Regions from separate parts of the Paraburkholderia sp. BR14312 genome, predicted to be linked through region 2. Evidence: riboswitches for the same ligand, from Rfam matches in the RefSeq annotation. Region 2 holds a riboswitch; each other region holds the start of a gene.

Region 1 (6,346 bases), on a different contig from region 2:
TAATCTGACCGTCGTGTCGGTAGGCGTCGTCGGGAAGCCCTGGCGTGAGCGTCCAGCCGCGCGCGGGCGTCTGCGCACTATCGCTTTCGCATTCGAACGCGACCAGATTGAGCGCCGCGGCTTCTTCAACGTGCCACGCATCGGCGCGGCCTTCTATGCGGCGTTCGAGCGGGCCGCCCAGATGCTCGAACACGGCAAGACGCGTGGCGCCGAAGCCCGCTTCGGCGAGCAACGCGGCAAGCGCCGCGGGCGTGCGCCCATCCGCGCTCAACGCGAGCACGCGCGAGCGCGCGTAGAGATGGCGGCGCAGCGCATCGAGCGGACGACCGACGAGCGAGACCATCGCCGTATCTTGCAGCGCCCACCCCTTGCGCGCCGCCGCGAGCGAGAGCGACGACGGCGCGGGCAGCACGCGCATTTCACCGGGCACCACGCGGCGCGCGAGCGTCGCGCCCACGCCGAACAGCATGGGGTCGCCGCTCGCGAGCACGCATACGGACTGATTCGACTCGCGGTACGCAAGCAGCGCCTCGACGCTAAACGGCTGGGGCCACGCTTCGCGCCGTGCACGCACGCGCGAGGGCAGCATCGCCAGATGGCGTTCGCCACCCGTCACGATGGCCGCGTCGAACAGCACGCGCCGCGCGTCGCGCCCGAGCCCCGCGTATCCATCGTCGCCGATGCCCACCACCGTCAGCCATGCCTGCGTGCCCTGCATTCGCTCTCCCGCCGTTGCCTGTTTCTCTACACCGCCACGGACCCGCAGCCCTATTGTGGGGCGGAGCACGCGTGAAAACGGGCATAATACCGTGTCCGCCGGCGCCTTTAAGGCAGTTTTGCATGGGACCGGAGCTTTGCATGGGACCGGAGTAAGCGCTGAAGCGCTAACTCCGGATCGCAGCTTTGCATGGGACCGGAGTAAGCGCTGAAGCGCTAACTCCGGATCGCAATCAGGGAACACAGCAAGCTGTGGCCGCCCCGCGACTGTGAGCAGCGAGACCGCATCCACCCGAGCCACTGGTTTTACCGGGAAGGCCGATGCGGTTCACGTCCTGCGAGCCAGGAGACCTGCCGGCCGACTGTTCGCGCGAACCCATATCGGACGGGGTGTACCGATACCGCTGCCGTTTCCCGCCTGCCGTGCGGGCAACGCGCCGCTCCAGCGTGATGCTTACCCGGTAATGCCTTGAAACACGAAACGAAGCCTGTCTCGCCCGCTGCCGCATTGGCCGTGCTCCGCCCCTCGGCGTGCCCGGGGCTCCTGCGCGTGGCCGCGGCGCGCGACGGCGGCCTGTGCCGCATCCGCCTGCCTGGCAGCGCGCTGAGCGCCGCGCGTGCGCGGGCCCTCGCCGACGCAGCGTCGACGCACGCGAACGGCGTACTCGAACTGACCAATCGCGCGAACGTGCAGATTCGCGGCGTGCGCGCCGGCGAAGAAGCGGCATTGAGCGCCGCGCTGATCGACGCAGGCCTCGGCCCTGCCGGCATCGACGCCGCGAGCCCGGTCGAGCGTGCATGCGCCGCCGACGAATTGCGCAACGTGATGCTGAGCCCGCTCGCGGGCCTCGACCCTGACGCGTTGTGGGACACGACGGAACTCGCCGCCGCGCTCATCGACATGATGCAGCGCGAGCCACGCTTCGCCGCACTCTCGCCCAAGTTCGCGCTGCAACTCGACGGCGGTGAACGTGTGGCGATGCTCGAGCATCCGCACGACATCTGGCTCGCCGCGCTGCCTTATGGCGCAACGGTGCGCTTCGCGCTGGGGCTCGCAGGTTGCCCCACGGCGCAGCCAGTCGGCACGCTCGCGGCCGAAGACGTTTGCGCATCGATGCGCGCGCTGTTGCATGCGTTCCTCGATCTCGCGGACGCGGACGCCACCCGCATGCGCGACGTCCTCGCCACTCATTCGCTCGATGCGCTGCTACAGCGCGCGCAACAGCATGGCGAATGCGCGCTGACGCGTGACGACGCCACGCTGCACGCGTGGCGCCGCGCGGCGAGTCCAGCCGACCTGCGCCTCGGCGCGCACGCGCTGCACGCCGACGGCCGCAGCTACGTGGGCGCGCAGCCCGCGCTCGGCCGTATCGACGCGCCAACGCTGCGCGCACTCGCCGCGCTCGCGGAAGACTCGGGCGATGCGACGCTGCGCGTGACGCCCTGGCAAGGCGTGCTGCTGCCGAACGTGCCCGCGCACGCCATGCCCGCCGCGCTCGAACGCCTGCACGCGCTCGGTCTCATCGTCTCGCGCGCCGACCCGCTCGCGCGCCTGATCGCGTGCACCGGCTCGACGGGATGCGCAAAAAGCCGCGCGGACACGAAAGCCGACGCCCAGCGCCTCGCCGCCCTGCTGCCGCCCGGCGCCGAAGCCCACCTGAGCGGCTGCGAGCGCTCCTGCGCAGCCGCGCATTGCGCGCCGTTCACGTTGCTCGCCAGCGCCCCCGACCACTACGACCTGTACCAGCGCGACGATACGCAAAGCGGCTTCGGCCAGCTCGTCGCGCGCAGCCTGACGATCGAAGCCGCCGCGCTGGCACTCGCGCAGCGGCCCCGGAGTACCCAAGATGTCTGATTACATTCGCGACGGCCAGGCGATCTATCGCGAGTCGTTCGCGACGATCCGCGCCGAAGCCGACCTCTCGCGCATTCCCGCCGACCTCGAAAAACTCGCCGTGCGCGTGATTCATGCATGCGGCATGGTCGACGTGGTCGCCGACCTCGCGTTTTCCGCGGGCGCGGGCACGGCGGGCCGCAACGCGCTCGCGGGCGGCGCGCCGATTCTCTGCGACGCGAAAATGGTCGCTTATGGCGTGACGCGCGCGCGCTTGCCCGCGGACAACGCCGTGATCTGCACACTCGACGATCCCGCCGTCCCGGATCTCGCGCGCGAGATCGGCAACACGCGCTCGGCAGCCGCGCTCGAACTGTGGCGGCCGCATCTGGCAGGCAGCGTCGTTGCGATCGGCAATGCGCCCACCGCGCTCTTTTATCTGCTCGACATGATTGCCGCCGGCGCCCCACGCCCCGCGCTCATCCTCGGCTTTCCCGTCGGCTTCGTCGGCGCGGCCGAGTCCAAGGCGCAGCTCGCAGCCGAAAGTCACGGCGTGCCCTTCGTCGTCGTGCACGGCCGCCGCGGCGGCAGCGCGATGGCCGCCGCCGCCGTCAACGCACTCGCTTCGGAGACCGAATAAATGATCCGCAAAGGACGTCTGCACGGCATTGGCGTCGGCCCCGGCGACCCCGAACTGCTCACGCTCAAGGCGCTGCGCCTGCTCAAGGCCGCGCCCGTGGTCGCGTATTTCGTCGCGAAGGGCAAGAAAGGCAATGCGTTCGGCATCGTCGAGGCCCATCTCGAAGCGGAGCAGGAACGCCTGCCGCTCGTGTACCCCGTGACGACCGAAGCGCTCGAACCGCCGCTCTCGTACGAAGCGATCATCGCCGACTTCTACGACGGCGCGGCACAAACGCTTTCGCGCCATCTCGACGCCGGACGCGACGTGGCCGTGATCTGCGAAGGCGATCCGTTCTTCTACGGCTCGTACATGTATCTGCACGACCGGCTCGCCGCACACTACGAGGCCGAAGTCGTGCCGGGCGTGTGCTCGATGCTGGGCGGCGCGGCGGTGCTGGGCGTGCCGCTCGTCTACCGCAACCAGAGCCTCGCCGTACTCTCGGGCGTGCTGCCCGAGGACGAATTGCGCCGGCGCCTGGCCGACGCGGACGCCGCCGTAATCATGAAACTGGGCCGCAATTTCGACAAGGTGCGCCGCGTGCTGGGCGAACTGGACCTCGCGCATCGCGCGCTGTATGTCGAGCGCGCAACCATGGCGAACCAGCGCATCGTCCCGCTCGACGACGTCGATCCGATGGCTTCGCCGTACTTCTCGCTGCTCGTCGTGCCGGGGGTGAAATGGCAGTCGTGACGCCGCCCGCCATCGTCATTCTCGGGCCCGGCGCGCTCGCCACGGCGCGGCGCGTGCAGACGCTTTACCCAGGCGCGCAGGTCCATGCGCTGGAGGGCCGCGTGGCGGGCGATGTCGCGTTCAGCGAACTTGGCGCGCATTTGCGCGAATGCTATACGCGCGGCCTGCCCATCGTCGCGCTGTGTGCGGCGGGCATCGTGATCCGCTGCCTCGCGCCGCTCCTTGCCAACAAGGGCGCAGAGCCGCCGGTGCTCGCGCTCGCCGAGGACGGCAGCGCCGTCGTGCCGCTGCTCGGTGGACTCACGGGCGTGAACGTCATGGCACGCGAAATCGGCGCGGCGCTCGCGGTTGCGCCCGCCATCACGACGAGCGGCGAATTGCGCTTCGGCACCTGCCTGCTCAATCCGCCTGCGGGCTATGCGCTCGCGAGCCTCGCGCAAGGCAAGCGCTTCGTCTCCGATCTGCTTGCGGGCGCAGCGACACGCGTGGACGGCCACGCACCGTGGCTCGAAAATGTCGATCTGCCACGCGAGGCCGCGGCGCGCCATGCCATCCGCGTGAGCGCGCACGTCTGGGACGGCAGTCCCGACGACCTCGTCATTCATCCGCGCAGCATCGTCGCGGCCGTGGGTGCGCCACGCGAAGCGCTTGCCGATAACGTGCGCCGCGCGCTCGATGCGCACGGCCTCGCGCCGCTTGCGCTCGCGGCGCTCGTCGCCCCTGCTGCGCACATGCGCGATGCGTCGCTCGCGCAGGCGGCAGCGGAACTCGGCGTACCGCTGCGCTTCGTCGATAGCGAGGAGAACACGGCGCAAGCTACGCTCGCCGCCCTCGACCTCGCGGCGGACGTCGAGCGCTACACGCCGAACGACGACGGCGTCGCCCTCGCCTGCGCGGCTGCGCCGCTCGACCCGCTCACGTTGGGCCGCGCGCGCGGCAAGCTCACGGTGGTGGGCCTCGGCCCCGGCCGCGCCGACCTGCTTACGCCTGCCGCGCGCGCCGCGCTCGACAGCGCCACCGATATCGTCGGCTATGCAACCTATGTCGAGATGGCGGGCCCGTTTCGCGCGGACCAGCAGCGCCACGCCACCGACAACCGCGAAGAACTGCAGCGCGCCCGCCACGCGTTCGAGATGGCAAGCGAGGGCCGGCGCGTGGCCGTGGTTTCCTCGGGCGACCCCGGTGTGTTCGCCATGGCGGCCGCCGTGCTCGAAGCGCTCGAAGGCTCGGACGACGCACGCTGGCATGCCGTCGAGCTGGCTATCGTGCCAGGCGTTTCCGCAGCGCTCGCCACGGCGGCGCAAGTCGGCGCGCCGCTCGGCCACGACTTCTGCATGCTTTCGCTTTCCGACAACCTGAAGCCGTGGACGGTGATCGAAAAGCGCCTCCTGCACGCGGCGCAGGCCGATCTCGTGATGGCGTTCTACAACCCCATCTCGCGCGCGCGGCCCTGGCAGCTCGAGCGCGCGCTGGAAATCGTGCGCAGCGTGCGCGCGCCGCACACGCGCGTGGTGCTGGGCCGCGACGTAGGCCGCCCCGGCGAGACGCTGCGCGCCATGACCCTGGGCGAACTGCGTTCGGCGGACGTCGATATGCGCACGATGGTGATCGTCGGGTCGTCGGCCACACGCGGGTTCGCTCGTGGTGACGGCGGCGAATGGATTTACACGCCGCGTTGGTATCGCGAGGATGCCTAAAAAAGCGCTCACGCCTTCAAGGTAGGCAGCGCGTCGCGCGGGTCGGGTGGTGCACCCTCGAACTCGCGCGCTTTCACCTGATTGCGCCCCGCCTGCTTCGCGGCGTAAAGCTCCGCGTCGGCGGCGCGCAGCAGCGCCTGCGCGCCATCGCGCTTGTGCGGCACGCAGGTGGCGCAGCCAATGCTCACGGTCAGCGTGCCGTATTCGCTGTGCTCGTGCGCGATTCCGAGCGCCGCCACTTGCTGGCGCACCGCTTCCGCGATTTTCACGGCGCCGTCCGCCGGCGTGGCCGGCAGGACCGCGGCGAACTCTTCGCCGCCGTAGCGCGCAACCATGTCCGTGGCGCGGCGGCAGGCCTCGCGTATCGCGCGTGCCACGGCAGCGAGCACCTTATCGCCCTCTGCGTGCCCGTAGAAGTCGTTGAAGAGCTTGAACTTGTCGATATCGATGAAGAGCACCGAGAGCGGTTCGCCCGCGCGTCTCGCGTGCTGCCATTCGGTTTCGATGCGCAAGTCGAGCGCGCGCCGGTTGAAGAGGCCCGTGAGCGCGTCGGTAACCGCGAGACGTTCGAATTCTTTTTGCGTGGCGAGCCGCGTGCGCATCGACAGTGCGAGCAGCCACGACGAAGCCGCAATCAGCGCGCCGAAGATCAACGCCATCGGCGCATAGATTTGCAGGCGGTGCCGCCATGCGTCGAGCGCGCCGTCCACGGAAGGCGCGACCACC
Region 2 (6,346 bases):
GCCCGCCAACGGCACATTCCCCGCGGTCGTGCAGTCGACGTGGACGGGCGTCCCCACCGACGGCACGCCCAACGGCACGATCCTCAACAGCACCGTGCTGAGCGCGAACATCCAGTATGTCGTGACCGCGACGACCCAGCGCAGCCAGGCGCAGGCCGACGCGGCCTACTACGACGATCGCCGCGGCAAGGGCTACAGCGTGACCGACGGCATGGGGCCGCTCACCGCCGCCTGGCGCTCGGCTGCGCAGCAGACGACGAGCATCACGTCGATTCCCGCGGACGCGACCACGACGCTCTACAGCGACTCGGGCAACAACACGGGCGTGGGCAGCACGAGCAACGCAACCTTCGGCAAGGTGGTCGACCTGCTCAACACGATGGGCAACAATGCTTCCACCGAGCCCGCCAAGCGCTTCTACAAATACGCGCGGCCGTTCCGCTGGAGCACGAGCGTCGTGGTCGACCCCACGCTCGTGCCGGCCATCAGCACGACGCCGTCCACAGACGGCGGCTTCATCAGCGGCCACGAAGCCGAAGCCATGCGCGACGCGATGACCATGGCGTACCTCGTGCCCGAGCGTTACCAGGAAATGGCGAGCCGCGGCCTCGAGCTCGGCGAAAACCGCATTCTCGCGGGCATGCATTCGCCGCTCGACGTGATCGGCGGCCGCATGTTCGCGCTGGCCGCCACTGCCGCGAATCTCTACGATCCCGCGAACGCCACGCTCAAGAGCGCGGCCTATACGCAGGCGCACAGCGCGCTCGAACAGGCCACCGGCACGAGCGCCACGACCTTCCCCGCCTTCGCGCATTCGTCCACGACCGCGACCGACCGCTTTGCCGACTATGCGACCAACAAGTCGGAGTTCGCGCGCCGCATGACGTTCGGTTTCAGCCAGATCGAATCCACCGAAGCGCCGCCCGTCGTGCCCAAGGGCGCCGAGGTACTGCTCGAAACGCGCTTCCCGTACCTGAGCGCCGACCAGCGCCGCATCGTGCTGAAGACGACCGAAGTCGTCTCGGGCTATCCGGTCATGGACGACGCCGAGGGCTGGGGCCGTCTGAACATGTTTAGTGCTGCAGATGGTTATGGTGCGTTCAACGGCAATGTGATCGTGGCGATGGACGCGACCCAGGGCGGCTTCAACGCCGCCGACACCTGGCGCAACGACATCGCCGGCTCGGGCAAGCTCACGCTGCAGGGCAGCGGCACGCTCACGCTTGCGGGCAATAACAGCTACACGGGCGGCTCACAGGTGAGCGGCGGCATGCTCGCTGCAGCGTCGACCACGGCCTTCGGCAACGGCGACGTGTACGTCGGGTCCGGCGGCGGCGTGACCGTGGCGACGAGCGCACCGTTGACGGTGGCGGGCAAGTACACGCAGCTCGACGGCACGACGCTCGAACTCGATATCGACGGCAACGGCGGCGGACGCCTGCGTGTGGGCGGCCAGCTCACGGTGGCGGGCGGCACGCTGCATGTGAAGTTCGTGAACGGCTATACGCCGAAAGCGGGCGACACGATCGACGTGATCGACGGCAGCGGCGCATCGGTGAAATTCGCGACCGTCACGGTCGATGGCTTCAAGGCCACGCCCGTTTATTCTTCGACCGGCGTTTCGGTGAAGCTCTCGGCTTCGTGATGTAGCCACGCAGTATAAAGGCCCCGAATCGCAACGGTTCGGGGCCTTTTTTACGCATCAGAAGCGATGCCGGATGCCCGCGGCCACGAGCACCTGGTTGCGGCCGCCCGACGGGTCGCAGGTGTTGATCATCGCAAGCGCACCGGACGACGCGCGCTGATAGATCGCCTCGGTATAAACGTCCGTGCGTTTGGACAGTTGATAGCCGGCCTGCAGCGCGCCTTGATGCCAATGCGCGGAGGTCGCGCCCGTATAGGCATACATGCCCGCGAGCGAGAACGCTGGCGTCACCTGCCATAGCGCATTCACTTCGTAATTGCTGAATGCGATCGAAGGCAAGGGCGCGCCGCCGTCGGCCTCGCTGACACCGGTATGAATGGAACGCGACCAGGCCGCGCCAAGCGTGACGTCTCCCAGCGCGTAGCTCATGCCCGCGCCGATGGTGTCTTCGCGCTGCACCGCGACCTCGGTCGGCACGAGGCCCGCACCCGGCAGCACCGATGTATCGTACGCACCCACCGAAGAGGCGCCGCGTCCGTTGATGTGCATCCACGCCACGCCTGCGCTGAACGGGCCGCCTTCGTAATGGACGCCGAAGCCGTAAGCGCGATTTTGCGCGAAGCGCCCCGCCTCGTTCGAAAACGCGTACATCGCGCCGGCGCTGAAACCACCGTACGTTGCGCTCGCGTACTTCACGGCGTTCGAGGCGAGCCACGAATTGTTGGCGTTGTCGTTGTCGAACGGATGCGCGAATGCCGTGCCGCCCGCGCCGCCCGTTAGCGTGAACGGGGCGAAGTAGTCGTGCATCGTGTCGTACTGGCGGCCTAGCGTGATCGTGCCGAGTCGTTCGGATTGCAGACCAACGTAGAACGGATGGTCGTTGAAGGCTTCGCCAGAGGTGGCCGAGAAGCCGCGCTCGAGGCGAAAGATCGCGGCGTTGCCGCCGCCGAGGTCCTCAGTGCCCTGCAGGCCCCAGAAGCTGCCGTCGACAAGACCCGAGCCTGCACGATATTGGGTGCGGCCGCCAACGTCGCTGACATAGTCGACGCTCGCGTCCATCTCACCGTACAACGTGACCTGCTGCGCCGAGGCGCCAGCGCCGGTGAATGCCAATGCCGTCCCACCCAGGACGGCGAGAATGTTCTTGTTCATGAGTCGTCTTGTTTGTGTAGGTGGGATTGCGTGGACGAGCGCCGTCCGCCCCCGCTCGATGCGGCGAGGACGTAGCGAGGTCTGACTTCTGGCTCGATTGACCGCCGGTCACAGTGGCGCGACCGCGCCGGATTCTCACCGGCTTCCCTGCTGCGTTTCGCTTGTGCAGCGCCTACGCGCGAAAAACAGCCGCAAGGATAGCGTAAGTTGCGGGAGCAGCCAAACCGGGTGTTTTTGCCACACGACGCTCGTCAAAGGTTGACGCACCGATTGCGCGGCCCTTACCCTTGCGCCCTGATGGTTCCCGGCGACGGGATCAAAAGGGAACGCAGTGCAAGACTGCGGCTGCCCCCGCAACTGTAAGCGGCGAGTCCATGCCAGAGAAGGCCACTGGGAAACCGGGAAGGCCGGCTGCGGATGTCGACCCGCGAGCCAGGAGACCTGCCATCAACCGAGTCCAGCAGCCGCAGCGGGCGGGGATCCCCAATGCGCAAGCACCGCCCGCGTGGCGATCGCCCGTTGCACGGACAGCCCGTATTTCAGGAGCTGTTTCCAGCCACCGCATCATGAAGTTTCGCCAATTCGTATTGACTTCCGCCGCGCTCGCCTGGGCGTGGCAAACCGCGCATGCCGCCGACGCCGCCAATGCATCGTCCGCCCAGGCGCCGCAGCAAGCCGGCGGCGACACCACGCTGCCCAATATCCTCGTCGTGGGCGACGCGCAGCATCTGCCACAATCGTTCGATCAGCGCTATGCAACCACCCAGGTGCTTACGCGCCAGGACCTCGAGCGCGTGTCCCCCGTCGACCCCAGCATCGCGCAGGCGCTCGCCACGCTGCCGGGTGTCACCGTCTCGCAGACCGGCGGCCCGGGGTCGTACACGGGGGTCAGCATTCGCGGCTCGTCGGCCGACCAGGTGGCCGTGTTCATCGACGGCATACGCATAGGCTCCGTCACCACGGGCACGGCAGAATGGGCCGATCTTGCGACTGCCTCGTTCGACCGCGTCGAGGTGATCTCGGGCCCCGCGGCCGCCTCGTTCGGCGCGGACGCCATGGGCGGCGTCGTGCAGCTCTTCACGCGCCATGCGTCGAACCAGCCGAACCAGACCACCGTCTCGTTCGGCGGCGGCTCGAACAAGACCTTCGACTCGCAGGTGCGCACCTCGGGCTCGATCGGCTCGACAGGGCCGCTTTCCGCACTGAGCGGCCTCACCTACTCGTTGGGCCTGCACGACTACAACACGGCGGGCATCGACGCGACGCAGACCGGGGCCTACGGCCACGAAGACGGCCGCAATCCATACCACGCGCAGAACCTCGACGCGCGCCTTGGCTACGCGCACGACAACTGGTCGATCTCGACCTTCGCGCTCTACCACCGCTCCGATCTCTCCTACGACAACGCGGGAGGCAACGACCGGCAGCGCGACACGCAGCTCACGACCGGTCTCGCGTTCCACCTCGACATCACGCCGACCACGCAGCTCGACCAGTCGGTGGGCTACGCGACGGACCGTCAGTTCCTCTATTCGAACGACCCGACGATCCCGACCGACGAAATCGACTCGACGCGCTTTTCCACCTCCACCTCGATCACGCATCAGGAAAGGGGCCACACGCTCTTCGGCATGCCGCTCGACGGCGAGACCAAGCTCGCCTACGACTACACCCGCGAGCTGGCGTTCCTGCCCGTGGACGTGCCGGGCGGGCTGCCCGCGCGCAACGATTCGGCCGTGTCGATGCATCAGTCGACCACGCTCGGACCCGTCACGCTGTTTCTGGCGGGGCGGCACGAAATCGTGCAGGGGCAATCGGTGAATACGGGCAATGTCGCGCTCTCGTGGGCCATCACGCCGGTCTACACGGCGCGCGTTTCGTACGGCAATGCGTTCCGCCTGCCGACGTTCAACGACCTCTACTATCCGGGCTACTCGAATCCCAACCTGCTGCCCGAGCGCAGCGACTCGGTCGAAGCCGCGCTCGATGCCACCACGTCCATCGGCACGTTCACGGCGGCCGTGTACGACACGCGCGTGCACGATCTCATCACGTACAACTCGCAGACCTTCCTGCCCGTGAACGTGGGCCGCGCGCACATTCAAGGTCTCGACCTCTCGTACAAGGGCACGCTCGGCCAGTACACGCCGGTGAGCCTCACGGTGGGGATTCTGAATCCGCAGGACGTGACCGACCAGACCTGGCTCAATCGCCGCCCGCGCCAGACGGTGAGCCTGAGCGTGGATCACACGTGGGACGAGTTCCAGCTCCACGCGCTCAGCACCGGCGTTTCGCTGCTGTATAACGGCTCGACGTTCGACGACCAGCTCAACACGATCTACCTGCCTTCATGGACGACGGTGAGCCTGCGCGCGACGTACAAGGTCAATGCGCATCTCGCGCTATCGGCCACGCTGGCGAACGTGTTCAACCGGCAGTACGTGACCGCATACGGGTACAACACGCTGGGGCGCACGGCGTTTGGCAAGGTGACCTATACGTTCTGAGCGTTGCGTGCGAGCGGGTGCGTTCAAGCGTTTCGCGCGCCCGCTCGCCTAGCCCTCGCGCTTCGGACGCCGCACCGCGCGAATCTTCCCACTATTCCCGCCGCCGCAGAAAAACTGCTCGCCGCCATCGGACTCCAGCCCCGAAACGGCGGTGCCGGGCGGCATGTCGAGCTGTTCCAGCAGTTCGCCCGTGCCCGGATCGATACGCCGCAAATCGCTCTCGTCGCCTTCCCAGGTGCCGTGCCACAGTTCACCGTCCACCCACGTCACGCCCGTGACGAAGCGGCTCGATTCGAGCGTGCGCAGGATCGCGCCCGTCTGCGGATCGACCTGATGGATCTTGCGCTCGCGATACACCCCGACCCAGAGCGTCCCGTCCGCCCACGCGAGCCCCGAGTCGCCGCCGCCTCCGGGCGCGGGAATCGTCGCGAGCACGCGGCCCGTTTCGGGGTCGATCTTGTGGATGCGATCCTCGGCGATCTGAAACAGATGCCGGCCGTCGAAAGCCGTGCCCGCGTGCGCCGCGATGTCGATCGAGCGCTGCGTCTGGCCGCTCTGCGGATCGAGCGACGCGATGCGCTCGCCGACGGCGAACCACACCTGTTTGCCGTCGTACGTGACCCCGCCCACCTTCTCGATGCCGGGGAAAGGGCCGTACTCGCGGACGATTTCGGCAGTCGTTCGTTTCATGGTTTCCTCGTTGAATGAAGGGACAGGCGTTCATCCTAATCGCCTGGCAGCGGGGCGGGGAGTAACAAGGTCGTCGCGAATCCGGGGACGGGCGGCGTGGTCCAGCGGCGCGCGCGGCCGTAGCCGAACGACTGCACCTTGTCCGCCGCCGCGAGCGAATCGAGCGCGCGCTGCACCGTGCGCTGGCTCGCGCCGAGCGCGAGCGCCAGCGCCGAACTCGACCACGATTGCCCATCGGCGAGAAAAGCCAGCACGGCGGCGTGCTTTTCTTCCACGGGCCGCGCCAGTACCACCACTTCGCTCGCGTGGCGCGGCGCCAGCGCGAAGCCCTGCTGGGTCGCGCCGATCTCGG
Region 3 (6,346 bases), on a different contig from region 2:
CGATGATGCTGATCACGTCGCCCTTCTTCGCGTCGAGCGAGACGCCCTTGAGCACCTCGTTGTCGCCGTAGCGCTTGTGGATGTCGCGCGCGACGAGCTTGCTATCTGAGGATTGCGTCTGAGCCAAGATGGTCTCCAGTTTCCGGTGAATCAGCGGGTGCGCACGGCGAGATGGCCGAGCCAGCGTTTTTCGGCGCGGCGGAACGCGGCCACCAGCACGAACGATACCGCACAGTAGATCAGCGCCGCGAGGCCGAACGACTCGAACGAGCGGTAGGTGGCCGAGTTGGCGTCGCGCGCGACCTTGAGGATGTCGGGCACCGTCGCGGTGAAGGCCACCGTGGTCGCGTGCAGCATCAGGATCACTTCGTTACTGTACAGCGGCAGTGCGCGGCGCAGCGCCGAAGGCAGGATCACGCGCCAGTACATCGTGAACGGGCTCATGCCGTAGGCGCGAGCCGCTTCCACTTCGCCGTGGGTGGTCGCGCGAATCGCACCCGCGAAGATCTCCGTCGTGTACGCACAGGTGTTGAGCGCGAACGCGAGCACGGCGCAGTTCAGGCCGCTGCGAAAGAACGCGTCGAGCAGCGGCTCCGAACGGATGAATGCGAGACTGTACACGCCCGTGTAGATGAGCAGCAACTGCACGTAGAGCGGCGTGCCGCGAAACACGTAGGTGTAGAAGCGCACCGGCAGCGAGAGCCAGCGGCGGCTCGAGACGCGCGCCACGGCGAGCGGCACCGCGCACACGAACCCGAAGGCGACGGAGATCACGAGCAGCCACAGCGTCATCGCGAGGCCCGAGACATGCTCGCCGTCCCAGTAGAGGAACGCGCGGCCGAATTGCTGGATGATTTCGTTCATGACGGCCTTGTCCTCACAGTTGCGCGTGACGCACGCCCACCGAATAGCGGCGTTCGAGCCAGACGAGCGCGAAGTTCGAGAGCGTGGTGATCGCGAGGTAGATGAGCGCCGCGATCACGAGGAAGAAGAACAGGTTGAAGGTGCTGCGGCCCGCGTCCTGGGCGGCCTTCACGACATCGGCGAGACCGATGATCGACACGAGCGCCGTTGCCTTCACGAGCACCTGCCAGTTGTTGCCGATGCCGGGCAGCGCGAAACGCATCATCTGCGGGAAGAGGATGCGGGCGAACACGCGCGCGCCGCTCATGCCGTAGGCGTGCCCCGCTTCGAGCTGGCCGCGCGGCACCGCGAGAAACGCGCCGCGGAACGTTTCGGTGAAGTACGCGCCGTAAATGAAGCCGAGCGTGACGACGCCGGCCACGAACGGATCGATATCGATCTGCGCCATGCCGAGCGCGTCGGTGGCCTCGTTCACGCCGATCTGGATGCTGTAGAAGAGCAGCAGCATCAGCACGAGGTCGGGCACCGAGCGGATCAGCGTCGTGTAGGCGGTCGCCACGGCGGCGAGCGGCCGGTTGAACGAGAGCTTGGCCGCCGCGCCAGCCAGACCGAGCAGCACGGCCACGCCGAGCGAGAGGAGCGAAAGTTCGATGGTCTGGATCGTGCCGGCGAGCAGCACCGGGCCAAAGCCGTAAAGGATCACGCGCGTCTCCGGAACAAAGTTGTTTTGTCGTTTCGGGCGGCCTCGCGCGGCACGTGGGCGCCGCTGAAACCGATGAACTGGCGCGGATCGTCTCAGTGCAAAATGGATTGCTCAAACTCGTGCGGCGCGGATATTGCAGTGCAGCATTGCCGCGCGACGCGTCGGCGCGTGCGGATCAGGCCCGCACAGCCGCGGGCGCGATGCTTTTGAAAGGCGAAAAAAAATGCCCCGGCACGCGAGGCGCGCGGGGCATTTACGCAAGTTTGGGGTCGCTTTTTCGATAGGCGCGCGGCGTGCGCCCCGGCGACCCCAGCGGAGCTTAAGTGGCGCGCGTTTGCGTGCCGTGTGCGCTGCCCGCACGGGCATTCGCGCCAGGCAGCTTTTCGGCGAGCGCGCCAAACAGCAGGCCGATCGTGGTCCAGAGAATGAGCTGCATACCGATCGACACCGTGCGGAACTTCCACAGCAGCACGGCCGGGAACGCGGCGGGCACCTCGTTGATCGTCGGCAGCGCGAGCTGGACCGCGCCGATCACGACGACGAACAGCACGAGCGCCACGATCGACGCGTTCCAGACGCCCAGACGCGGCACGAAAGCGGCGCGCACCTTGAGCGAGAACACCGACACGGCGATCGAGATCGCGATCATCAGGAAGAAGAGCCCGGTGCGATAGCCGATCGTCTCCGGGTCGCCGACCGAGGGCGGATTCGCCGGATACTTGATGTTCGGCACCAGGTAGATCGCGACGAACGCCGCGAGCGCGAGCCAGGCCGAGAGCGCGCGCGGCGAAAGACGCCCCACGCGACCATTGGCATACGCGAAGACGAGCGCAAAGAGTCCGCCGATCGACGCGCCATAGACCATGACGCCCGTGAAGAGACCGACGCTCGCCTGGGTCTTGCGGCTGACGATTTCGGGCTCGGGCGCTTCGCCCTTCGCGGCGTCGGCTTTCTCCTCGAAGGAGATCGCCTGATCGACCTGGGGCTCGCCCGCGATCTTCGCGAAGCCGAACGTGAGAAGTCCCGCGGCGATGCCTGCGAGCATGCCGCGCACCAGCAACTTGCCAACCATGGTCAGCTCCCGGTCAGTGGCAGGGGAAGCCGAGCAGATGGCGGCCGTCGTGAACGAACTCGTGGACGTACATGCCCGGGAAGATCGACGTGGCGCCCTGCTCGGCGCCCACGAAGTACAGGGCCAGCAGCAGCATGAGGCCGCCGAAGATCGCCCAGGGCAGGATGTCTCGCAGCGCAATGGGCGCCGGCGCGGCCGGGGCGTGCTGCAAGGGGAATGAGGTTTCGGACATGCTGACTTCTCCTGGGGTTACGCGCCCCGCTAGTCGTTGAAAGAGTGGTTCACGACGCGCAGGTCTGACTTCCGTTGCTTCGATGTTTTCGACGGCAACCAGTTACAGTGGCGCGACCGCGCCGGACTTGCACCGGCTTCCGCGTGTCGTGGAGCCTGTATTCTACGCGCTGCGGCGGCCGGCCGCGGCCCGGATGTCAGCTAAAGAGTAGTGAAGCATAAGGAAAAGCATGTCGACGACAGTCTGGCTGGTGAGCCATGCGGCGAACGCTGCGCTGCGCTCGGGCACGTTCCCGCAAGCGCCTGAAGTGCCTGTTGCGGGTGAAGACGCCGAAGCAGCGCTCGACGCGCGCGCACTCGAGGCGCTTGCCGCCTGGCGCGAGCGCTGGCACGCGGGGCTGGCCGGTGGTAATCGCAATGGCGAGGCGCCGCGCGCGCTCACGAGTCCCACCGCGATCGCCCGCGCGAGCGCACGCGCGGCAGGCTTCGCGGGGGCAACGCCAGCTGAAGCGCTCGCCGAAGCCGCCTTCGGTGCATGGCAAGGCCAGCGCCTGACGGATCTCGCGCGTGAAGCGCCCGAGGCCCTTGCGGCCTGGACGCGCGATCCGGGCTTTCGGCCGCCAGGCGGCGGCGAATCGTTCGACGATGTCCGCGCGCGCGTCAGCGCCTGGCTCGATGCGGTGCCCGACTCGGGGCACAACGTGGTCGCCTTCACGCACGCGAGCGTGATCCGGGCGGCGATTCTTCACGCGCTGGGCGCGCCGTCGGAGGGGTTTCGCTCGATCGAAATCGCGCCGCTTTCCGTGACGGCCCTACGCCGCACAGAGCACGGCTGGATTTGGCTCGCGGCGATGAAGTGAGGACCGGAACGGCGCTACCGCCCTGCCCTCGCCGTCGCCGGCATTCTGGATCGGTAGCTAGAAGCGCTCTAGTCCAGCCCCAGCTGTGCCTTGATGGCCGGCATCATGTACTGCACGGCTGCGCGCCCTTCCTCGATGGCGGGCGCGGCGCGATGAAAGTCGAAGATCCCCATGCCGCCCAGGCGCGGCTGGATCAGCACGTCGGCGGGCTCGCCTGCCAGGCGGCTGCGCGTAATGCGCACCTGCATGATGTCGATGCTCTGGGCCACCGAACTCAACACGGAAGGCGCACGCGTGCTAGGCGGCGGCGCCACGCGCACGTCCGGACCGCCAGCCGCGCCGGGGCCTGCAGGCTGCAGCCAGCGCGGAAAGCGCTTGCCATTGCGGCGCAGGAGCGGTTCGGGCCCCGCTTCGCTGTTTTCGGCACCATTGGCGCCGCCGCTGGCCGCCACGGCGGCCGATGCCGCCGTCGCCGCGTCGCTCGCCTCCACGGGCAGCTCGCGCGGCATCGTGTCGATCGCACCGCCCAGGTCGCGGCCGTTGAGAATGTCGTGATTGAGGTCGATGGCGATCACGGTGTCGGCGCGCATCGCACGCGCGGCGGATACCGGCACGGGGTTGCTCAGTCCGCCGTCCACGAGCCACACGCCGTCATGCCAGATCGGCGTGAAGATGCCGGGAATCGCGATCGAAGCGCGCACGGCGTCCACCACGCCGCCTTCGCGCAGCCAGACTTCGCGTCCGGTGTCGAGTTCGGTAGCAACCGCCGTGAACGGCAGCCTCAGGTCATCGATCGAGCGGCCGTTGAACTGGTGCGCAAACAGGTCGATCACTTTGCGCCCGCCGAGCAGCCCGCCCGAAAAACGCAAGTCGAGCAGGCGCACCACTGTCTGCCAGGTCAGCTTGCCTACCCAGTCTTCAAGCCAGTCGAGATCGCCGTTCGCGTACACCGCGCCGACGAGCGCGCCAATCGACGTACCGCATACCACGTCGGGCTTGATGCCCGCTTCCTCGAGCGCGCGAATCGCGCCGATATGCGCCCAGCCGCGCGCAGCGCCACCGCCGAGCACGAGTCCGACACGCTTGGGCCGTCGCCGGTTCATCATGCGCGCCTCCTTGCGTGGCCCTGGGTCGACTGAGTCAACGCAGTCAGCGACCGCGGATCACGTCCGAGCGCGAGGTCGTCGTGACCCGCCCGTCCGGTCCGAAATGCACATTGAAATACGCTTCGGGCGTCACGCCCCCTTCCAGCCACTTCCAGCTCCACACCGTCTCCTTCTTCAAGCGGTAGCCGGCCACTTGCCCGGGTTTACCGAGCAATCGCCGGACCTCGTCCTCACTCATGCCGACGCGGATCTTCGCGAAGTTTTCCGCAGTAAGCGCCTGAGTAATGGCCACGAGCCGCCCGTTCGGACCGATGTCGACCATCCAGGTCTTGAGGCCCTGCGGGCCGCGCGGATATTCGAGGCGGCGCGAGCCGTCGTCGAACACGCGCTCGGTCTCGGGCTTGCCCATTTGCTCGCGCACCTGCTCGAGCGTGGAAACGCCTGGCGTGAGGCCCTTGAGCAGCAGCGCGTCGGGCTTCACGGAATCGAAGAACGCCTTGAATCCCTGCCGGATGGTATCGAGCATGGCATCGAACTGGCGATCGTCGCAGCCGGAAAGCGTGAACGCCGCCGTGGCGGCGCACGCGAGCGCGAGCGAACGCGTGAGTGAAAACGTGGGCTTCATGTCCTTGCTAACGCATCAACATGGACTTGCGTCTACGCGCGCCGATCCGGCGCGCATCGACATGCCCACAATGTACCGTCAATGGACCTGATCGTGCTGCGAGTCCCGCTTCGGGGTCGGCGCGCGTGCGGACGCGCTCGCCGCGGCGGGCAGCGCGTCAGCAGTCTGCGCGGCGGCCTGCGCGCCGTGGCGCATGGTGCGACGCGTGCGAACGATTTCCGCAGCCTGCCACGAGAGCAGCGCGAGCACGCCGAACACCACTTCGCGCATGCGCTTGACGAGCGCGAGCGAGAACGCCACGTCCTGGCTCACGCCAAACAGCTGCGCGAGCAGCACCACGGCGACTTCCTGCACGCCGAGCCCGGCGGGCACCATGAAGGCGGCATGACGCACGGCCTGGGTGATGGCTTCGATGGCGAGTGCATCGCCCACCGTCACCGGATGGCCGAGCAGCGCGAGCGCCCACCACGTCTCGAACGCGCCGAGCATGTAGCCGGCGAGCTGCCAGAAGAAAGCGCGAAACATGAGGCCCGTGCGCGACATCAGCGCGTCGAGATCGGCGTCGAGCTGCTTGCCGTCGATGCCGAGCATGAGCGGATTGTCGGCGCCGAGCAGCTTCGCGGCCCAGCGTTCGATCGCATGGAAAACGCCGCCGCGACGCACCAGCAACACGGCGAGCACGGGCAGCGGCGCCGTGAGCACGAGCGCCAGTGCGATCGTGGCGATGGTGCGCAGCGAGCCGCCGGCGCCGGTCGCCGCAACGATCAGCACGACGCCGAGCGCCGAGAACGCGTATTGCACGGCAATCGTCACGAACACCTCGACGATCACCGAAGCCGTGACCTCGCTCGCATTGCGCACCTTCCAGCGCGCGAGACGAATGCC

What was found. Region 2 has a riboswitch for cobalamin ahead of AB3X98_RS04040 (porin). Riboswitches for the same ligand answer to the same signal wherever they lie in the genome.
Region 1: linked by a shared signal. The riboswitch ahead of cobG (precorrin-3B synthase) and the one ahead of AB3X98_RS04040 (porin) in region 2 are both predicted to bind cobalamin.
Region 3: linked by a shared signal. The riboswitch ahead of AB3X98_RS22465 (CbtB domain-containing protein) and the one ahead of AB3X98_RS04040 (porin) in region 2 are both predicted to bind cobalamin.

The regions. Positions count from the first base shown of each region.
Region 1 covers NZ_JBFPKI010000009.1:335,740-342,085, forward strand. Annotated here, with positions in the region: gene cbiE (precorrin-6y C5,15-methyltransferase (decarboxylating) subunit CbiE) at 1-718, opposite strand, end outside; cobalamin riboswitch at 904-1,091, shown strand; gene cobG (precorrin-3B synthase) at 1,187-2,572, shown strand; gene AB3X98_RS25990 (precorrin-8X methylmutase) at 2,565-3,191, shown strand; gene AB3X98_RS25995 (precorrin-2 C(20)-methyltransferase) at 3,192-3,923, shown strand; gene cobJ (precorrin-3B C(17)-methyltransferase) at 3,911-5,620, shown strand; gene AB3X98_RS26005 (diguanylate cyclase) at 5,629-6,346, opposite strand, start outside.
Region 2 covers NZ_JBFPKI010000001.1:892,026-898,371, reverse strand. Annotated here, with positions in the region: gene AB3X98_RS04045 (phosphatase PAP2 family protein) at 1-1,645, shown strand, start outside; gene AB3X98_RS04040 (porin) at 1,703-2,797, opposite strand; cobalamin riboswitch at 2,854-2,988, opposite strand; cobalamin riboswitch at 3,079-3,261, shown strand; gene AB3X98_RS04035 (TonB-dependent receptor) at 3,364-5,304, shown strand; gene AB3X98_RS04030 (glutamine cyclotransferase) at 5,353-5,994, opposite strand; gene AB3X98_RS04025 (helix-turn-helix domain-containing protein) at 6,030-6,346, opposite strand, start outside.
Region 3 covers NZ_JBFPKI010000007.1:494,156-500,501, forward strand. Annotated here, with positions in the region: gene AB3X98_RS22445 (ABC transporter ATP-binding protein) at 1-127, opposite strand, end outside; gene AB3X98_RS22450 (ABC transporter permease) at 151-864, opposite strand; gene AB3X98_RS22455 (ABC transporter permease) at 878-1,567, opposite strand; gene AB3X98_RS22460 (CbtA family protein) at 1,887-2,639, opposite strand; gene AB3X98_RS22465 (CbtB domain-containing protein) at 2,653-2,871, opposite strand; cobalamin riboswitch at 2,911-3,056, opposite strand; gene AB3X98_RS22470 (histidine phosphatase family protein) at 3,101-3,730, shown strand; gene AB3X98_RS22475 (patatin-like phospholipase family protein) at 3,799-4,836, opposite strand; gene AB3X98_RS22480 (hypothetical protein) at 4,880-5,461, opposite strand; gene AB3X98_RS22485 (lysylphosphatidylglycerol synthase domain-containing protein) at 5,540-6,346, opposite strand, start outside.